3 regions of the Anoxybacillus sp. ST70 genome follow, and region 1 is predicted to be linked to each of the others. Evidence: riboswitches for the same ligand, from Rfam matches in the RefSeq annotation. Region 1 holds a riboswitch; each other region holds the start of a gene.
What was found. Region 1 has a riboswitch for cobalamin ahead of K1I43_RS02930 ((2Fe-2S) ferredoxin domain-containing protein). Riboswitches for the same ligand answer to the same signal wherever they lie in the genome.
Positions count from the first base shown of each region.

Region 2: it holds a riboswitch for cobalamin, as region 1 does, so the genes downstream of both, K1I43_RS06105 (ABC transporter substrate-binding protein) here and K1I43_RS02930 ((2Fe-2S) ferredoxin domain-containing protein) in region 1, are expected to answer to the same signal.
Region 3: it holds a riboswitch for cobalamin, as region 1 does, so the genes downstream of both, metE (5-methyltetrahydropteroyltriglutamate--homocysteine S-methyltransferase) here and K1I43_RS02930 ((2Fe-2S) ferredoxin domain-containing protein) in region 1, are expected to answer to the same signal.

Region 1 covers NZ_JAHZOF010000001.1:554,771-561,596, forward strand. The annotation lists gene K1I43_RS02900 (sirohydrochlorin chelatase) at 1-629, opposite strand, end outside; gene cobJ (precorrin-3B C(17)-methyltransferase) at 635-2,155, opposite strand; gene K1I43_RS02910 (energy-coupling factor ABC transporter ATP-binding protein) at 2,162-2,941, opposite strand; gene K1I43_RS02915 (CbiQ family ECF transporter T component) at 2,925-3,647, opposite strand; gene K1I43_RS02920 (energy-coupling factor ABC transporter substrate-binding protein) at 3,640-3,909, opposite strand; gene K1I43_RS02925 (energy-coupling factor ABC transporter permease) at 3,906-4,634, opposite strand; gene K1I43_RS02930 ((2Fe-2S) ferredoxin domain-containing protein) at 4,652-5,014, opposite strand; cobalamin riboswitch at 5,172-5,353, opposite strand; gene K1I43_RS02935 (LacI family DNA-binding transcriptional regulator) at 5,437-6,471, opposite strand; gene K1I43_RS02940 (glycoside hydrolase family 31 protein) at 6,489-6,826, opposite strand, start outside.
Region 2 covers NZ_JAHZOF010000003.1:74,858-81,683, forward strand. The annotation lists gene K1I43_RS06095 (response regulator transcription factor) at 1-694, shown strand, start outside; gene K1I43_RS06100 (ATP-binding protein) at 691-2,454, shown strand; cobalamin riboswitch at 2,522-2,713, shown strand; gene K1I43_RS06105 (ABC transporter substrate-binding protein) at 2,833-3,789, shown strand; gene K1I43_RS06110 (FecCD family ABC transporter permease) at 3,755-4,801, shown strand; gene K1I43_RS06115 (adenosylcobinamide amidohydrolase) at 4,798-6,249, shown strand; gene cbiB (adenosylcobinamide-phosphate synthase CbiB) at 6,246-6,826, shown strand, end outside.
Region 3 covers NZ_JAHZOF010000011.1:44,995-51,820, forward strand. The annotation lists gene K1I43_RS13265 (citrate synthase/methylcitrate synthase) at 1-391, opposite strand, end outside; partial or broken gene K1I43_RS13270 (IS1634 family transposase) at 669-851, shown strand; gene K1I43_RS15945 (helix-turn-helix domain-containing protein) at 1,323-1,622, shown strand; gene K1I43_RS15950 (winged helix-turn-helix domain-containing protein) at 1,716-1,838, shown strand; gene K1I43_RS13285 (IS630 family transposase) at 1,865-2,377, shown strand; gene K1I43_RS13290 (MFS transporter) at 2,433-3,611, opposite strand; partial or broken gene K1I43_RS13295 (ISL3 family transposase) at 3,671-4,071, opposite strand; cobalamin riboswitch at 4,380-4,569, shown strand; gene metE (5-methyltetrahydropteroyltriglutamate--homocysteine S-methyltransferase) at 4,711-6,826, shown strand, end outside.

The sequences.
Region 1 (6,826 bases):
GAAACTTTCTTTTCTAATCGCTTAATAAGCACGCCTGTAAATAAAAAATAAGGTAAAACAACGATTTTTTTTGCTCCGAGCTTCGTACATCTTACAACAGCCTCATCTAATGACGGATTTGTGACGCCCATAAACGCTGGTTCAACGATTGCTTGTTTATTTCGCTCCCAAAATAAACGAGCAATTTTATATAAATCGCTATTGGCGTCTGGATCGCTCCCACCGCGCCCAAGTAAAATGATCGCTGTATGCTCATCTAAAGCAACTTTTGCTTCTTTTAAACGATCTTGTAAAATAGTAAACGTTGCATCGTGAATGCCAAGCGGTCGTCCATACGTAAAAGAAACGTACGGATAGCGTTGTTTCGCTTCGTCAATGGCCGCCGGAATATGTAATTTCGAATGACCGGCCGGTAGCAAAATAATTGGAATGATGACGATATCTTTCGCCCCTTGTTCCACACAATGAGCAATGCCGTCAATAACCGATGGAACACCAAACTCTAAAAAACATGTATGCACATAAAACGTTTCATCGATTTGCGGACGGATCGTTTGTACAAACTGGCGAACTTGTTCGTTCCCCTCTTCATCGCGACTTCCGTGTCCAACAAACAAAACAGCTTTCATTTTTTTCACTCCCCACATGCAGCCGGCTCTACTTTCTTTGTTTGTCCGTAAACAAAGCTGCCGACTTCTTTTTTTCGTTCAAAAAATTTATGGAAACGTTCGTTTGCATATCCTTCTTCTTTGTATTGCTCAATAATGCGTGCAATCGTGGCAACAATGTCATCTGGATGAATGCCTTCTGCAACAAGCTGACCCGGATGAGCGTTTCTTCCCACTGTTTTTCCTCCTAAAAATAAATCAAACGCCCCTTTTCGATAAACGATGCCAATATCTTCATTGACTGCACCGTAACACGCCATGCCGCACCCATTAAATCCGAGACGTAACTCTTTTGGTAAAGACATCCCTCCAAATTGCTTGTACAACTGTTCTGCATAAGGAATGGCATCTTTTTTCTCCCCGTCGCAAAAATCGCACGCCTTCAACACAAGTACATCCCCAACTGGCGCAACCGTTAACCCTGCGGCTAAAAAAGATGCAATGACCTCATCTGGTCGCTCTGTTTCCATTGTCACCTTTAAATAATGATCCGGAGTATACACAATCGTTCCTCGTTCTCCAACGATGCGCGCAATATTCGTCATTTGTTGTGGTGTCAACGTTTTATTTGCCACTCCCGGGCTAATGGCTACTTCTAACCGTTCCATCTTTTTTGGAGACGTCACTTTTTCACACGCTTCTTCCGCTAATGTGCGCACGTTCGCTAGCGCCCATGGCTCCGCTTCTGGCCGTAACCGTTCATGCGGCTTTAACGGTTGAACGGCACTTGATAGCGTATATTTCCGTTCGTAACCACGCGGAGTAATAATCAAACCATCATGGATAAACGTAGAAGAGTTTCCGATAATGACCGTCGTCAACATGCCAATCTCGTGCTGTAACATATCTCCTAAATTTGTAATAACGACATGTTGTCGCTCGCGATACGCGCTTTTGACAAGTCCAACCGGCGTATTTGGTGAGCGATACGTTAATAAAATGCGCTGCGCTTCAACAATTTGTTGTGTACGTCGACCACTTTTTGGATTGTATAGCGCAATGACAAAATCCGCTGCAGCCGCCGCCTCAATTCTTTTCGCGATCATATGCCACGGAGTTAAATGATCGCTTAAACTAATCGTACATGCATCGTGCATAATCGGTGCTCCTAACAAAGCAGCGCAAGAATGAATCGCTGAAATACCTGGAATAATTTCTACCTCGACTCCTGTTTCTTTTTTCCATCCTTTTTCAATTAACACTTCATAAACGAGCCCCGCCATCCCATAAAGTCCTGCATCTCCGCTTGAAATGACAGCTACCTTTTTGCCGCGCTCCGCTTGCTTGATCGCCTCTTGAGCTCTACTGACTTCTTCCGTCATTCCGGTACAAATGACTTCTTTTCCATGAATGAGATCCATTACTAAATCAACATACGTTTTGTATCCGACAATGACGTCGCTTTCCTCTATCGCTTCACGCGCCCGTTTTGTCATATGATCAACACTTCCCGGTCCAAAGCCAACAACAAACAGTTTTCCCGCCATACATCTTCACCCCTTTTTCCATCGTTCAATCCATTGCGCGAATTGTTGTTCAGTATACGTTTTCTTCTCATACTCCCATATGCGTAAAAGAAGCGGTAATGGGAAATGAAGTTCACGAAATATATTCGTTTGTGTAAATACAAAGGCAGGTGTTCCGTGCAAAACGATGCGTCCGTCATGCATGACAAATACTTCGTCCGCCCACTGCCAAACAAAATCGAGATCATGTGTAATGACGACAAGCGTCGTGCCTGCTTCGTGCAACTCATTTAATTTGCTCACTAAGCGCTCGCTTTGTGAACAATCTAAATAAGCAGACGGCTCATCGACAATAAGTAAGCGAGGGTGCGGAGCTATGGCTACCGCAAGCGATAACCATTTTTTTTGTCCAAGACTTAAATGATGAATCGGTATATCTCTCCATTGTTGAAGTGAAAACTGCTCTATCACTTCATTCATCCGCTCGCGATTTGATTGCAAACTAATCGCTAATTCTTCTTCAATGGTCGGAGCTAAAAATTGGTGTTCTGGGTTTTGAAAAACGACGCCGACATGCTGGCGCAAATCATATCGCTGACGCCGATCTGCTACCTTTTTGCCTTCCCAATATACGTCTCCTTTCGTCGGACGGTAAATGCCGTTTGCATGAAGGAGCCATGTCGTTTTTCCACAACCGTTTTTCCCAATTAACGCATATTTTTTCCCACGCTCAATCGTAAGCGATACACCTTTTAATGCGGATACGCCGTTTCGGTACGTATAATGAACATCATGAAACGTTAACATATAAGACCTCCATCATAAGTAAAACAACAAACCATACACACGCTTCAATCACATATTTGCGCGGCAATTGTTCGTCCCCACAAATCGGAAAAATAAACGATACGTTCCGCGCCGCTTGTGCAATGATCGTCGCTTCGTAGTCGCGCATCGCTTGGCGAAACAGTTGTGCCACCGCAAGCGACGCGAGGCGCCAACTTCGTTCACCATTTTTTATTCGCACCGTCATAAACAATTGCATCGCTGCTTTTTCTAACACGAAAATGAAGCGATACGTCAATAACAGTAGCTCAATAAATGCTTTAGGGACGTGCCACCTGCTTAACCCATGGACAATGCGAAAAAATGGTGTTGTGATTGCGAGAAAAAAGAGGGCAAATGAACTTGCCAATGCTCGCAAGCAAATCGTCGCCGCTTCCGCCATATTTTCGCTGACAAAATGAATCGTCTGATCAACCGTAAAAAGAAGCGGAACACAACTTCCGATCACGACAAGCACGATGATGACAAAAAAGCGAACACAAACACGCCAAGGCAAGCGCGCATGATAAAGAAGCCAACTAAACAACCAAACGACGATGATACAGCGAACGACATTCGTTCCACATAATGCCCATATGAGCCAGACAAATGTCAGCGTCAGTTTAAAAGTGATATTTAGTTTAGCAAGCTCGTTTCGGTAAGCCCATTCATCAAGCCAACTAACCATTTCGCTTTCGCCCTTTATATAGCCCGATAATATATCCAATGACTCCAGCACCAAGCGCTGCTTGTAATGAAAATAGCAACGTTTCCACCTCACCGCCTGGCGGCTCAAATAAAACATCAAACCACGGTTCATAATGCGGAGCGATTTGTTGAATCATTTCTTCTGCAAGCGTATCAGCCCCAGCGAACTCTGTATTTTTCACAATAAATAGCGGCAGCACGATCAACAGAGCGGCAATGAACAACAATAGACGATTGCTCATTTAAAAAACACTCCTCTCTCCTCTAACACATCTAACTCTCGCTTCGAGTACGTATGCAAAAAGTTCCATACAACAACGGTAAGAAGTCCTTCCGTAATCGCAAGCGGAACTTGTGTCAGTGCAAAAATGGAAGCGAATTTCAAAAATGCGCCCCATACGCCGCTTGTCACATCTGGAAATGCTAGGGCGAGCTGAAACGACGTCATAACGTATGTTGCCAAATCAGCCATCATCGCTGCTAAAAAGACGGATATACGCACGGATATTCCACACTTTTTACATATAACAAACAAACCGTACGCAACGAGCGGACCAACAACAGCCATAGAAAAAGCATTCGCCCCTAGCGTCGTCAAACCTCCATGCGCCAGCAAAAGCGCTTGAAATAATAGCACTGCTGTACCGATGACCGTCATAATAAACGGTCCAAATAAAAGCGCACCAAGTCCTGTCCCAGTCGGATGCGAGCTACTTCCCGTCACCGATGGAATTTTTAATGCCGAGAGAACGAATGTAAACGCCGTCGCGAACGCAAGAAGTAGTTTCACCTCCGGCTTTTGTTTCATCAAATGTGAAACATGGCGCATGCCAACAAAGAAAAATGGCAAAAAGAGTAACCACCAAACGAGCGCCCAATGCCAAGGTAAAAATCCTTCCATAATATGCATCGCATATGCAGATGGAGAAAGGGCGAAAAGAATGTACACAGCAATACAAATCGTCATCCACCATGTTTTTTTTCTCACTTTTCTTTCCCCCTTGTCGCCTGACTATATTTCGGCATCTTAAAATTTTCATCATATGTGTACGTCACGTAATCACATAACATGTCGCCATCACGTATATGTTTTCGGACAATGTCCCGTGCAACGTGCTCATCGATCGTACGATACCAAACACCTTCTGGATACACGATAACAACACACGCATCTTCACAGCGACCATTGCACCTCGTTCGCGTCGTATGCACGTCGGCATGTAGTTGAAGTTGATCAATTTCATCACGAATGGCTTGCGTCACCTCCTCTCCTCCCTTTCGCATGCAGCTCCCTCCGTTGCAAATGAGCACATGATGCTTCGTTCCTTGCAAATTCCACGTCGCCATATATCTTCGCTCCTTTTATCAAAAATAAAAAAAGCACCCCTAGGCAGAGGTGCAGAAAAAACGAAAGATTCAAAAAATAGAGCATACGCCATCTAAGCATACATCATCGCTATAACGTCCATCGTTCCCGCACGTCTACCTATATTCCCGTAGGCAGCCGACGTATCGCAAGCAGGCAGGTCTCCTGGCTTAGGTTCATCATTTCGCTGCGCCTTCCCAAAAAATCAGTGGCACGTTGCAACGAAACTCCCCATCACAGTGGCGGGTACCGCGACGGCTTTGCACCGTTCTTCCCTTTTCAGCATACGTTTGTATGCACCGTACTTGCTCATCGTATATGCGTTTTCAAAGAACATGATGTTAATCATATGATACACCATTTTTTTCTTCTTGCCTATCCTGTTTACGAAAAAAGCACCTTCTTATTCAGAAGGCGCTTTGTAGTAATCGCACGAAAATCGTTTCACGAGCGTATGTGGAATGATAATTCGTTTAATCGGCTCATTCGGATTTTCGATTTGTTGTATTAAATTTCTTGCCGCTTCAAAGCCAAGTTGGAAAATGTTAATGTCTACCGACGTTAACGGCGGACGGGAAATTTCCGATAAAAGGACGTTGTTAAAGCTGACGATCGATAAATCCGTTGGCACGCTTAAGCCCATTTCTGCAAGCGTATTTAAGACACCGAGCGCCATTAAATCGTCGGCGACAACGAGCGCAGTTGGCGGCTCAGCGAGTGAAAGCAGCTCTTTCATCGCCTCTTGTCCGCCTTCTTTTAAAAACTCTTCATGTACAATGTAATCTTTTCGATACGTCAGCCCTGCCGATTTTAACGCTTTTTCATATCCGCGCAAACGATCCATCGTCACAATGAGATTGACGTTTCCGCCGACAAAAGCGATGCGCTCATGACCGAGTTCAATTAAATATTCTGTCGCCTCGCGCGCCGCGCGCACGTTATCGTTATCGACATGTGTAATTTCCTCCGCTTTTTTATGCGGTTTCCCGATGACGACAAACGGCACGTCTTCTTTTTGCAAATACGCCATAATTTTATCGTTCGCACGCGAATACAGCAAAATGACTCCATCGACGCGCTTTCCTTGTACCATATGCACGACGCCATCGTAAATTTCCGCTTCCGTTTCCCCCGTCGATAACTGCAGCGCATATTGACGATCGTGCACCGCTTTACTGATGCCGCGAATGACTTCTGGGAAAAACGGGTTTTGAAACGCCTTATCCGCTGAGCTTGGCATAATTAAGCCGATGACTTGCGTCGACTTATTTGCTAAGCTGCGCGCGATAAAATTCGGATGATAGCCAAGCTCTTTCATCGCCTCGCGCACTTTTTTCTTCGTTTTCTCGCTAATGCGCGGGCTATCTGCGATGACACGTGAAACAGTCGATGGTGCGACATTCGCTCGCTTCGCTACATCTTTAATTGTTACTGTCATAAAAAATCCCCCATCTCTTACAAAACAATTGCCGCTTCCTCTACCGCTCGTTGTTCACCGTTTACAACAACCGTTAACGGTACGTCTCCAACGAACACGACACGCAACTGCCAAGTTGGTTCGTACGCCCCTTCTGTTTCTACTTCGAAATGAACGGTATCATCCAAAAACGTCGCACGAATATGCATGTGTACATATTCGCCTTTTTCATACGCAAACGTCGTACCGTCATCATCGTAAAGCGTATATATCGATGTTCCTTCCTTCATTGTATACACATATAACGTCAACTGTTCATCCTCAATGAACGTCGATGGCTTCACTTTCGCGTGAGCAATCATTGCCCCTTCCTTCA
Region 2 (6,826 bases), on a different contig from region 1:
AGTTGTGGATGATGAAGAACGAATTCGCCGCTTGCTTCGCATGTATTTAGAACGTGAGCAATATGTCATTGATGAGGCGGAAAACGGCGAAGAAGCGCTAGCGTTAGCCATTGAAAATGATTATGATTTAATTTTGCTTGATCTCATGTTACCAGGAAAAGATGGGATTGAAGTATGTAAACAGTTGCGTGAGAAAAAAGCAACGCCTGTCATTATGTTGACAGCAAAAGGAGAGGAAGCGAACCGCGTGCAAGGGTTTGAAGCAGGAACGGACGATTATATCGTAAAACCGTTCAGTCCGCGTGAAGTTGTGCTTCGTGTAAAAGCGCTGCTTCGTCGCACAGCCAACTCTCCATATGTACCGACAGATACGACAGCACGGGATGTGCTTGTTTTCCCGCATTTAACAATTGATCATGATGCGCATCGTGTGACAGCGGATGGACATGAAGTCAGTTTAACTCCGAAAGAATATGAGTTGCTTCACTTTTTAGCGAAATCGCCAGATAAAGTGTTTGACCGTGAACAGTTGTTAAAAGAAGTATGGCATTACGAATTTTTTGGCGACTTGCGCACAGTGGATACGCACGTCAAGCGATTGCGTGAAAAATTAAATAAAGTGTCGCCAGCTGCAGCGAAAATGATCGTCACCGTTTGGGGTGTCGGGTATAAATTTGAGGTCGTGAATGAATGATGGCGTTATGGCGTAGTGTAGTCGGCAAACTATGGCTGACGATTTTGTTGCTTGTTGCTTTCGTCCTTTTTATTTTAACCGTCTTATTGCTCGGTTTTTTTGAAAAATATTATTTAGAAAAAACAAGTGATCAACTTACTCAACAAGCGACAAAAGTGGCTCGCGTTGTCGCTGAACATGACGAGCAGTTTGCGCGCTCCATTGCGTGGACGATGGTGGATGATGTAACAAAGTTAATGATCATTATCGATGATCGTCATTATTGGTATTCGCCAAATGAAAAACTTCCTGATTTGCCGCTCTCGTTCATTCAGCAAGATCAACAGTTAGGGCGCGTATTTGATGGGAAAAAAGTAGTGAAACGAACCCTTATGCCAAATCAAACGATGCGAAACGACGAATATAATGAACTATTTATTGTCGGTGTTCCGCTTCATACGTCGGATGGAAATGGCGCGGTATTTGTATATCAGTCGTTAAAAGCGGTAGAAGAAACGACAAAGCAAACGACAAAATTTATTTTTCTTGCCGCGTTTATCGCCATTGTATTAACGACCGTGTTTGCCTTTTTCTTATCTACACGCATTACAGCGCCGCTTCGAAAAATGAGGCAAGTGGCATTCGAAATTGCGCGTGGAAAATTTGATTCAAAAGTGCCGATTGTCACGCATGATGAAATCGGGGAACTTGCGATGGCTTTTAATCAAATGGGACGGCAGTTGCAGTTTCATATTAATGCGTTAAATCAAGAAAAGGAGCAATTAGCAAGCATTTTAAGTAGCATGGCCGATGGTGTCATTACATTCAATCGAAACGGGGAAGTGCTCATTACAAACCCACCAGCTGACCGATTTTTACAAGCGTGGTATTATGAACAAGGGCAAAGCGATGATTTATTGCCACTTCCTCCCGAAGTGAATGAATTGTTTACGAAAGCGGTCGCGGAGGAAAAAGAACAAGCGATAGAAATGGCTTTACAAGGTCGCAATTGGGTCATTGTTATGACGCCGTTATACAATGGCAAAGTCATTCGGGGTGCTGTTGCGGTGCTTCGCGATATGACGGAGGAACGACGGCTTGATAAGTTGCGCAAAGATTTTATCGCAAACGTCTCGCATGAGTTGCGCACGCCGATTGCGATGTTGCAAGGGTATAGCGAAGCGATCGTCGATGATATTGCCGCGACAGATGAAGAGAAAAAAGAATTGGCAAAAGTAATTTACGATGAATCGTTGCGCATGGGTCGCCTTGTCAACGATTTGCTTGATTTAGCGCGCATGGAAGCAGGGCATTTAACGCTTCATGAAGAACAAGTGCCGCTTAGACCGTATATCGAGCGCATCATTCATAAGTTTCAAGCGTTAGCGAAAGAAAAAGGAGTTCATTTGCTTGTTGAAATGAACGATGAGCTCATCGTTTCATTCGATCCTGACCGAATTGAACAAGTGTTGACGAATTTAATCGATAATGCGCTTCGTCATACAGATAACGGTGGCGAAGTACGTGTCATTGTCGATGCAGGGGAAGAAGTCGTGCGCATCTCTGTGCAAGATTCTGGCTCAGGCATCGCAGAAGAAGATTTGCCGTTTGTGTTTGAGCGTTTTTATAAAGCAGATAAAGCACGCACGCGCGGGCGCTCAGGTACAGGTTTAGGTCTTGCGATTGCGAAAAACATCGTTGAAGCGCATAAAGGAACGATCGCTGTCCATAGCAAACTAGGGGAAGGAACGACGTTTACGTTTACATTGCCATTGAAGTAGAAAATTTTTATTGTCATCAGTGACGTTTTTCGTTATGATAGAAACGTAGAAATTGTTCGACAATTACATACGTTCGTTGCAAAAAGGTGTCGAACGGGCAACCTAGTAGACTTAATAGGGAATCTGGTGCAAGTCCAGAACTGTCCCCGCAACTGTAAATGCTGACGAAATGAAAACCGCCACTGTACAATTCGTACGGGAAGGCTTCAAAGTAGGATGACGCATAAGTCAGTAGACCTGCCTTTTTGCACCGTCATTCGCGTCTTCGGGGAGTGAGACGGCGAAACGACAAGGGGAAGTGATTGTCTTTTGTTGTTTCCAGCTCATTCCATTAGGAATGGGCTTTTTTATTTGACATACATAAAAGGGGGAAAAACGATGAAAAAATGGAAACAATATGTGTGGCTTCTTGCGCTTGTATTGACGCTCGGATTAGCCGCGTGCAGCAATAACGCGGAGCCAGCGAAAGAAACGAAGCAAGAGGCGAAAACAGAGGAGGCTGCATTTCCGGTTACGGTAAAAGATGCGGTTGGCGATGTCACGATTGAAAAAGAACCGACAAAAATCGTTTCACTCATTCCGAGCAATACAGAAATTGCATACGCGTTAGGGCTTGGCGACAAAATTGTCGGTGTAAGCGATTTTGATAACTATCCAGAAGATGTGAAAAACAAAGAAAAAATTGGTGGCATGGAGTTTAATGTTGAAAAAATTATTTCACTTCAACCAGACATTGTGCTTGCGCATGCATCAAGCGCTCACAATTCTGAGGAAGGATTAAAGCAATTAAAAGATGCAGGCATTACAGTGATTGTTGTGCCAAACGCCACATCGTTCAACGATGTATATGCGTCGATTGAATTGATTGGGAAAGCGACAGGGAAAGAGAAAGAGGCAGCCGATGTTGTGCAGCAAATGAAGCAAAAAATTGATGCCATTGCGGAAAAAGCAAAAGAAGTAAAAGAAGAGGCAACCGTTTGGGTGGAAGTTTCTCCTGCACCAGAAATTTATACGGCTGGAAAAGGAACGTTTATGGATGAAATGTTAACGATCATTCATGCGAAAAATGCAGCAGGCGATCAAGAAGGATGGCCGATGTTTACAGAAGAAGATGCGGTGGCGTTAAATCCAGATGTCATTATTACGACATACGGTTATTACACACCGAACGCTGTCGAGCAAGTGCTCGCTCGCCCAGCTTGGAAAGATGTCCCTGCAATTAAAAATAAACGAGTATACGATGTCAATTCTGATTTAGTTTCTCGTCCAGGACCACGTTTAGCTGAAGGGGTCGAAGAAATTGCCAAAGTCGTTTATCCAGACATTTTTAAATAATTACATGAGCGCATCGCTTATTGCAACGATTGCCTTGTTATTAGGGGTATCGATTGGATCACAATCGATTCCCTTTTCTTCTATATGGGAGACGGTATTACATCAGTTGTTTCATACGCCGACAAATGTTCCTGCCACCGTTTCGCAAATTATTGTTGCGATTCGTTTACCGAGAGTGATACTCGCCTTTCTGATCGGGGCATCATTAGCACTGGCAGGGGTAGCGTTTCAAGGACTTTTGAAAAACGTTCTTGCCGATCCGTATACAATCGGGGTATCGTCTGGGGCAGCCGTTGGCGCAGTGCTCGTCTTTTTCTTTCAGCTTCAGTTTTCGCTTCTCGGACGTTTTACGCTCCCGATCGTTAGCATCATATTTGCGCTCGTGACATTATTGTTTGTTTTATTATTTGCACGGCTTGCGGAACGAAATATGGCGATGGAGACGATTGTTTTAATCGGTATTATCATAAATGCGTTTTTCGGTTCGCTCATTTCGCTTATGGTCGCTTTTAGCGGCGAAGAATTGCGTCAAGTCATTAGCTGGCTCATGGGGAGCGTGGCGATGCGCGGCTGGTCGTACGTGTCTTTATTTGTTCCGTTTTTTATCATCGGTTCTCTCGGTTTATTTGCACATATTCGGGAGTTAAACGCTTTTTCATTCGGTGAACGGGTCGCTGCCAATATTGGCGTACATTTGTTACAAAAAAAGCTAGCGATTTTACTTAGCGCCTCCTTGCTTACAGGAGGGGCGGTAGCGGTATCGGGAACGATCGGATTTGTCGGGCTCGTTATTCCGCATATGACTCGCCTTATTTGCGGGGCGAATCATCGAAAATTGTTGCCGCTCTCCTTTTTATACGGCGGAACGTTTTTAGTATTAGCGGATGTCGTCGCGCGAACGATCGTTTCACCGCGAGAGTTGCCGATCGGGGTCATTACCTCTCTCATCGGTGCCCCTTTATTTGCAATATTGTTGTTTAAAAGTTTAAGACGGAAGACGGGATCAACATGATTGATGTGAAAGACGTTTCGTATCGATATGGTGAAAAACAAGTATTACGACATGTTTCATTTACAGTATATGAAGGAGAGTTTTTCGGTATTTTAGGTCCGAACGGATCAGGAAAAACGACGCTAATGAAACTGTTAAGTCGCGAACTTGCTTTACAGCAAGGGGACATTTTTGTTTGTGGTCAACATATTGAAACATATAAGCCGAAACAATATGCAAAATTGATCGCTACGTTGCCGCAACATACAGATGTTTCGTTCGGATATACAGTGAAAGAAATGGTTGAGCTCGGTCGCTATCCTTATCAATCAACTCTTTTTCCGAAATGGACAAAGGAAGATGAGCAAGTGGTTAGTGATTCACTCCATGCGGTGACATTGGCGCATAAACAACATGCTTTATTAGAGCAGTTAAGCGGTGGAGAACGTCAGCGCGTTGCACTTGCTCGAGCGCTGGCACAACAACCGCGCGTATTGCTCCTAGATGAACCGACGAACCATATGGATGTGGCACAACAATTTAAATTGCTTAATTTGTTAAAGCAATCGAAGCTGACGATCGTTGCTATTTTCCATGATATAAACATTGCATCGCTTTATTGCGATCGTCTTCTTTTTTTGCGAGATGGAGAAGCCGTTGCATGTGGTACACCGAAAGAGTTGTTAAATGAATCGATGATTGCATCCGTATTTGAAACAAACATGAAACGATATGAGCATCCGGTGTTGCCAAAACCGCTTGTGACGTTCGTTCCGTTTTTAGAGCAGCCTATGCATGATGTGCTATGGCATGTTAAGCAAAAGGAAACGATGATCGTCATTGAAACAGCAAAACCGTTTAAAGTGCTTTCCTCTGCGCTCGTTGGCGGCGGAACGCGCTGGGCAACGACGTTTGTCAATCGGCATGTGCCGCTTGATTATCGTTGTGATGATGCAAAGCAAGAGATGATTCAATTTTTGCGACAACACGGTTTTGATGAGCAGTGGACCGTTGGGATGATGACCGCTGTTTATGTAAATGATGTCGCGTTTGCGTCTGCTCATGAAGATGTTCGCCTTTTTGTTGCCGTAACGGCTGGGGTTGGAAATGCGGTTGATAGTGCACAGGCGTGGCGCCGTACAGATGTAGTCGCTTCTCCGGGAACGATTAATACGTTCATTTTTATTGATGCGCATTTATCAGAAGCCGCGTTTGTGCAGGCGTTAATGACCGCAACAGAAGCAAAAGCAAAGGCGCTGTACGATAAACAAGTCATCGATCCCCAAACCCACACAATTGCGACAGGAACATCGACAGATTCGACGGTCATCGCTGCATCTCAACAAGGAACGTATTATGAATACGCTGGAACGATTACATCGATTGGTAAACAAATCGCTCGTTTCGTATATGAAGCGACGCAAACAGCCATTGATCGCTACCGACAGCGAAAGGGTGACGGTCGATGACGCACATATGGGCTGTGTGGCTTGCGCTTTTGCTCGATCGCATATTTGCTGATCCTCGCCGCTTTCATCCTGTTTGTTGGATTGGGCAAATGATTGCGTTCATGGATCGTCGTTTGAACAAAGGAAAATGGAGAAAAGGAAAAGGAATATTCACGCTGTTTGTCGTTTGTGCGGTGACGTTAATCATAAGTTACGGACTAATTGCTAGCGCCTACCGACTTTCATTTATATTCGGGATATTCATTGAAGCAATGATCATTTTTACTTCGATTGCGCCGACAAGTTTAGCGAACGCAGCGTATGATGTCCTCGATCCGTTAGAAAAAGGGGATATTGATGAAGCGCGAAAAAATGTCGGGATGATTGTCGGGCGTGATACAAAAACGTTGCAGCAAGAAGGGATCGTACGTGCATGTGTGGAAACAGTAGCCGAAAATACGAGCGACGGAGTAACTGCCCCTCTTTTTTATGCTTTTATTGGCGGGGGAGCGTTAGCGATGTTGTATCGCGCTGTAAATACGTGCGATTCGATGCTCGGCTATAAAAACGAACGATATGCTCAATTTGGTTGGGCATC
Region 3 (6,826 bases), on a different contig from region 1:
TAATTGCTGTTAGCTGAATAGCCTGTTCTATTGTTGGAGGCCATTTGAATTTACTATCTCCTAGAGCAGAAATAGAGGTTCTTAAAACGCTCATGATATCCATATCTTTAGGTAGTAAGTCAAGAATATTCTTCAGATATTTAGGAATGACTCTATATTTTTTTAGTAGATCAGAGAACATAGTAAGTTCCTCTTCGTTAGGAAGGTAACCATACCAAATTAAAAATGCAACTTCTTCAAAAGAATGATTAAGTGCCAAATCCTTAGCCCAATAACCTCTATACACTAAATGTCCTTTTTCACCATCCACAAGACTAATTTTAGTTTCGGTAGCTACTACACCTTCTAATCCTTTGCTATAATTAATTGCACTTTTTTTGCCATAATTCATTACATTCATCTCCTTTTCATCCCCTTTATTTGTTATTTAATTTAATATTACCTTAATATTCAAAAAAAACGCAAATATTAAAAATTTATTATTTTCGTATTAAACTAAGTCCCGAGTTCGACAGTTTTGAGGCCATTTTAGGCAAATAGAAATGATCAAAATGATGTTATATCAAGGACTTCGTGATGCGGATCCTAGAAAAAAACTCTGAATTTCATAGGCACACGATTTATTAATTTATTTTTTAAAATGAACGGTTATACGTTATAATATAGGCATGTACATACGACGAGTAACACGCAAAAACAAAGATGGAACAACCGTTGCTTATCTCCAGCTTACTCACAACGAATGGGATCCAAAGGCCAAATATGCGAAAGCGAAGATGATTTATTCGTTTGGGCGCGAAGATGAAGTGGATCGCGCCGTCTTGGAGCGTCTGGCCAAAAGTAAGAGACGAATGTGAGCGTCGCTTGCTTGGACATTTTTCTTCAAAAAACGGTGACCTTTATCAACGTACGGAACCGACGATCAAACAAGCGCAACTCTTTACGGCTCTAGGGCTGGAGCCTCCTCCGAAGGTTCTAAGCCTCCATCCTTGCGCCTAGATACACGCCCGAAGTGTGCCCAAATGCCTCTCGTCCCTTTCGTATCAAGGGATGAGAGGCATTTTGTTTGCCTAGTCGCTGTCGAACTAGGGTAGAAGTCTCAGCGTACTTACTGTTACTTGCCATAGAGCCTCTTTGTACGAAAGATCCCCTGAAAAGTAACAATTATTCACACGAAACAAGGCTATCGTATACGATACCCTATATGAAGTGCACTCTTCTAACTATATACATGCACTTTAAAGCAATGACTTCTGTATGACCACCTTTTTCCATGGGTATACCGCTCCTAAATACCCACGTATAAAAGGAGCGGAAATGATATGAAACGTCTGAAAATCACAAATGATCACGGTTGGACACCTCGAACACTTCGGAAACAAGAACGGAAAATTAAAGATGCTTCTCTTCGTGTTCGAGTGACTGCCGTTCGCCTCGTCATGGAAGGGTTTCTTGGCAAAGATGTCGCAAAAATGGTCAATCTATGCCGCCAATCGGTTGCCCTCTACGTCGCACGCTTTAATGAAGGTGGGCTTGATCATTTGCTCGATCGTCGCTTGCCACCTGGTCGCGTGCCATTTCTGACGGAAGAACAACAACAGGAGATCAGACAACTGGTATGAACCACCACTCCTATGGATGTCGGGTGGGGCATTTCTTCATTATGGAACACACGTATATTGCAGTCCTACATCCAACAAACCTATGGTGTTTCGATGTCACGGGAAGGCATTCGGAAGTTGTTGCATCGTCTTCGCTTGTCATGGACACGCCCGACCTATAAGCTTGTCAAAGGCGATTCCGTACTTCAAGCGGTTAAAAAGAACTCGAGTTTATAAAAAAACGAATCACGGAAGAAATTGTTCTGCTTCATGTCGATGAGACGCATGTTCGCGCCTATCAAGCGCTTCGTACGACATGGGCAGAAGTAGGGAATCAAAAACAAGTGCCAAGCTACGGTCACCACGCTCACGTATCCATTTTTGGCGCAGTCGATGTGCAACAAGGCGATGTCGTGTTTCATCGCGCATCATCCGCCAATGCCGAAACGTTCCTTGACTTTTTACGCCTGTTAAAAGAGAAATATTCCGACCGATTCATCGTGCTTGTGTTGGACAATGCGCGTATTCATCATGCCAACATGGTGCAAACTTTCCTTCAAAGCGAAGAAGGCGGTGCGTTTCATTTTATTTTTCTGCCACCGTATTCCCCACATTTGAATCCGATTGAACGGTTGTGGAAGTGGCTGAAAGATGAAGTCATCGCTAACGTCTTGCATAAAGATCAAAACGATATTGCCCTGTCGATTACTCGGTTTGAACAACACGTCTTACAGCACCCAGATGAGGTGTTACGCCGCATCGGGTGTGCTGCGTAAACCAGAGATTAAAATGTCAATTTGGATGTATATATGATGGTCATGGATATTATTGTTAATCAACACACGTGGTCTTATCATGGATTTCAGGTACTACCCAATAAATAACAATTGCTGGGAATAGAAAAATGGCAGCTACCAAAAATGTTGTTTTTAGTCCAAATTTTACTGCAATAATTCCAAAGATAACACCAGATAAGATTTCTCCTAGGGCACCAACTCCTGAATTTAAAGAAAATAGAGTACTTTTGTAATTATCCGGGAAAAATTTATTTAAATAACTAATAACGATTGGATGTCTAACATCTTCAACTGCTAACAATATTGAAGTTGCGATTGCCCCTAACGGTTTGAAACCTATTGTTAATACTCCTACTAGTAGTAGGCTGACTGATTCTACAATTGTTAAAGATATATATGGATTTGTTTCTATTTTTTCCTCTAATTTCATTGTTATTTCTAAGAGAATGAAAGCGAATATTCCTGCTAGTGCAAAGATATAGCCTAGTCCGGTATCAGAAAAACCCATCTCATGGAGTAAGGGCTGCCAATATCTTGATACCATATCGTAAGTTAAAGCGGTAAAGAATCCAGATAATACAATTAACAATACTTTTCGTTTATGGAAAACTATTTTTAAACTTTGTTTTAAGATATTTAAAAATGACTCCTTAATATGTTCCTGTTCGTGTTCAATTTTAACTATAGGTACTTCAACAAAAATTGACATCCATATAAACAAGGTTGTATAAAGTGCTACTACGATAATAAATGGTAAGAACATATTATAAGAGTATAGGTAACCACTAATAATACTACCAACAACAATAAATGCAATGAGTATTTGAGTATTTTTCATTACTTCTTTCCCGAATCTCTCTTCTCCTACAACTCTACTCATCCAAGTTTCTAGTGATCCAGAGATGAGTGCATCTGATAAAGCCCATATAATCATAGCTAATATACAAATAATTAATGTATCAATGAAAGGAAAGAAAGCCCATGTTACAACGGAGAGAAAAAAAGAACCCGCAATTGAGAGTTTGATACCATATCGGTCCGCAAATGTTCCGGATGGTACTTCAAAAATTAACTTTGCTATTTCGAAAATTGTACCTAGCAATCCGATTTGTAGTAAATCATAACCTTGATCCACCAAGTAAAGAATCCATATAGGAGAAAATAATCCCATTGCAAGTCCTCTTAGAACTGCAAAAAATTGAATAGTACGCATACTTATACTCCTTTATTAATTATTTAGTTCATCACAAAAATATGTACTTGCACAAGCCATTAAAGTATGTTAGCTGTTTCTAACCAAACCCGCAATGCAAAACGTTGGATATTTCTGTATCCATATCCTCGATGTTTCATCAGCTTGATCGTGTTATTCATCCCCTCCATTTTCCATTCGAATAAGGCGATAAAATGCACGATATGATTTCGTCTGTTCGTTTGACGCGTGATTTTGTGATGGCACGCACAACCGAACAAGGACAAAACGAATACCCATGAATCCAAACCTCCAAACGTCGTTTCGCCTGCTGCTCGTCTCGGCTTTTGGACACATAGCGAAAATGTTGGAGCGATTGGTAGACAGACTTTCAGTCATCGCTTTCATTACACTATTCTCGTACGATTTGACGTTCTTCCTCCATCAGCTTCTCTGGACATTGTCTCAATAAACGACAAACCTTCTTTGTACTTATAAGGGAAAATCAGTAAATATCGTACACGGCGGCACAAGAAAATCCTCGGCTTTTCAAGTACCTATTGTAGTGATGAGCTAATTTGTTTTGTTTGAAATAATTTAATCTTATACATTTAAAACTTTAACAAAAAAATCAATACTTCTTAACATAAAATTATCAATAAAATATCAATATTAACTTAAAAGAAAAATATCCCCATTTATAATACCACATCTCTAAAAACAACGGGAAAAAATATTTCGGTTGAAAAAAACAAAAAGTTCGTTTATTCTGAATTTTATACAATAAAATAATAAGTTCACGCAACAGGTGGTTCACAGATGCTGTGAATCTTAAAAGGGAAGTTTGGTGAAAATCCAACACGGTCGCGCCACTGTGATGCAGAGTTGTTTATCACAATCCACTGTTTCATGCGAAATGGGAAGGAGATAAACAGCGATGAAGCTAAGTCAGGAGACCTGCCTGTTGTATGCACTTACGACCTACGCGTCATAGGGAGGAGTGAGGACATATGATCTTGAGGCACTTCATGTATCTCAATACGAGCTAGCTATGCCCTCCTTCTGCTTGGAAGAGGGCTTTTTCGCTTGATTGGGATATAAATAACTGGAGGTGCTTAACTTGTTCATCCGTAGTTCAAATGTAGGATATCCGCGCATTGGTGAGAAAAGAGAATGGAAAAAAGCGTTAGAATCTTTTTGGAATGGGCAAATCAACGAACAGCAATTCATAGAAACGATGGAACACATTCGACTTGATTCGATTCGTAAACAAGTAGAGAAAGGAATCGACCTCATTCCAATCGGGGATTTTTCTTTATACGATCACGTGTTAGATACAGCATTTATGTTCGGGTATATTCCAGAACGATTTCAACAAATAGACAATGCGCTCGAACAATATTTTGCGATGGCACGCGGCACAAATGGACAACATGCTTTGGAAATGACGAAATGGTTTAATACAAATTACCATTACATCGTGCCTGAAATCGGGCAAACGAAGCCGAAATTAGTAGAAAATCAGCTATTAAAAGAATACAAACTAATAAAAGAAACATTCCATATTGAAACAAAACCTGTATTGCTTGGACCGATTACATTTCTTTTGCTTTCTAAACAATACGAACGAAATGAGTGGCGCAAACATCTCGCCCAGTTAGTTCCAGTTTATGTGGAATTATTCAAACAACTAAGCGAAGCGGGCGTGTCATTAGTACAAATTGATGAACCGATTCTCGTTCAACATATAGATGACGATATAGTCGATGCATTTCGTGATGTATATGAAGTTTTTCATCACGATGTACCAAATATAAACCTTATTTTACAAACATATTTTGATAGCGTATCGCATTATCGTGAAATCGTTGCTTTACCTGTCGCAGGCATTGGGCTTGATTTCGTGCATGACGATGGCGAAAACGTCAAACATATAAACATACACGGATTTCCAAAAGATAAAATATTAGTTGCTGGGATTGTAGACGGTCGCAATGTATGGAAAAGCTCGCTTGCACAAAAAGCAACGCTCCTTCATCATTTAGCAGGCGTTGCTGAACAGCTCATCATTCAACCGTCTTGTAGCTTACTGCACGTCCCTGTCACGACAAAACATGAACATGCCTTGCCAACGGAGCTTGCTGGGGCTTTATCATTTGCCGATGAAAAATTAGATGAAATACGTATGCTTACAGAATATATGAAAGGAAACGCAACAATCGACGACCTAATCAAATACGATGAGCAAACAAACGCTTATTTCACTAAGTTCCGCCAACAACAAGAACAAACAAACGACATCACCACCGTTCCGTTAAGCCGAACACCTTACAACGAAAGAAAAAAAGCACAACAAGCACATTTGCAGCTTCCACTATTGCCGACAACGACGATTGGCAGCTTCCCGCAAACAAACGACGTGCGCCAAGCTCGGATGAGGTGGAAAAAAGGCGAATGGAACGATAACCAATACAAGTCGTTTATAAAGAAAGAAATTGCAAAATGGATCAAGATTCAAGAACAGCTACAGCTTGATGTACTTGTTCACGGCGAATTTGAACGCACAGATATGGTTGAATTTTTCGGTGAAAAATTACAAGGAATGGCATGCACAACAAACGGTTGGGTACAATCATACGGATCACGTTGTGTTCGTCCACCCATTATTTTTAGCCATATTGCCTATCAACAACCGATGACCGTAGAAGAAACCGTGTATGCTCAGTCGCTGACGAATAAACCTGTTAAAGGAATGCTGACAGGTCCTGTGACCATTTTAAACTGGTCGTTCGTTCGCGACGATATTTCACGAAAACATGTGCTGATGCAGCTCGCTCTCGCCATTCGTGAGGAAGTATTGCAGTTAGAAAAGGAAGGCATACGCATCATTCAAGTCGATGAGCCAGCGTTACGGGAAGGATTACCGCTCAAAAAAGAGAAACATGCATCATATTGGGAAGATGCCGTTATGGCGTTTCGTCTCGCTACCTCATCGGTGAAAGAGGAAACGCAAATTCATACACATATGTGCTATTCCCAGTTTGAACATATGATGCATATCATTGATGAGCTTGATGCGGATGTCATCTCCATTGAATCGTCGCGAAGCCACGGTGAACTTGTTTCATCATTTGAAACATATGAGTATCAAAAGGAAATTGGCTTAGGGGTGTATGACATTCATAGTCCGCGCATTCCGACAAAAGAAGAAATACGTGAGCAAATCGAACGGGCAC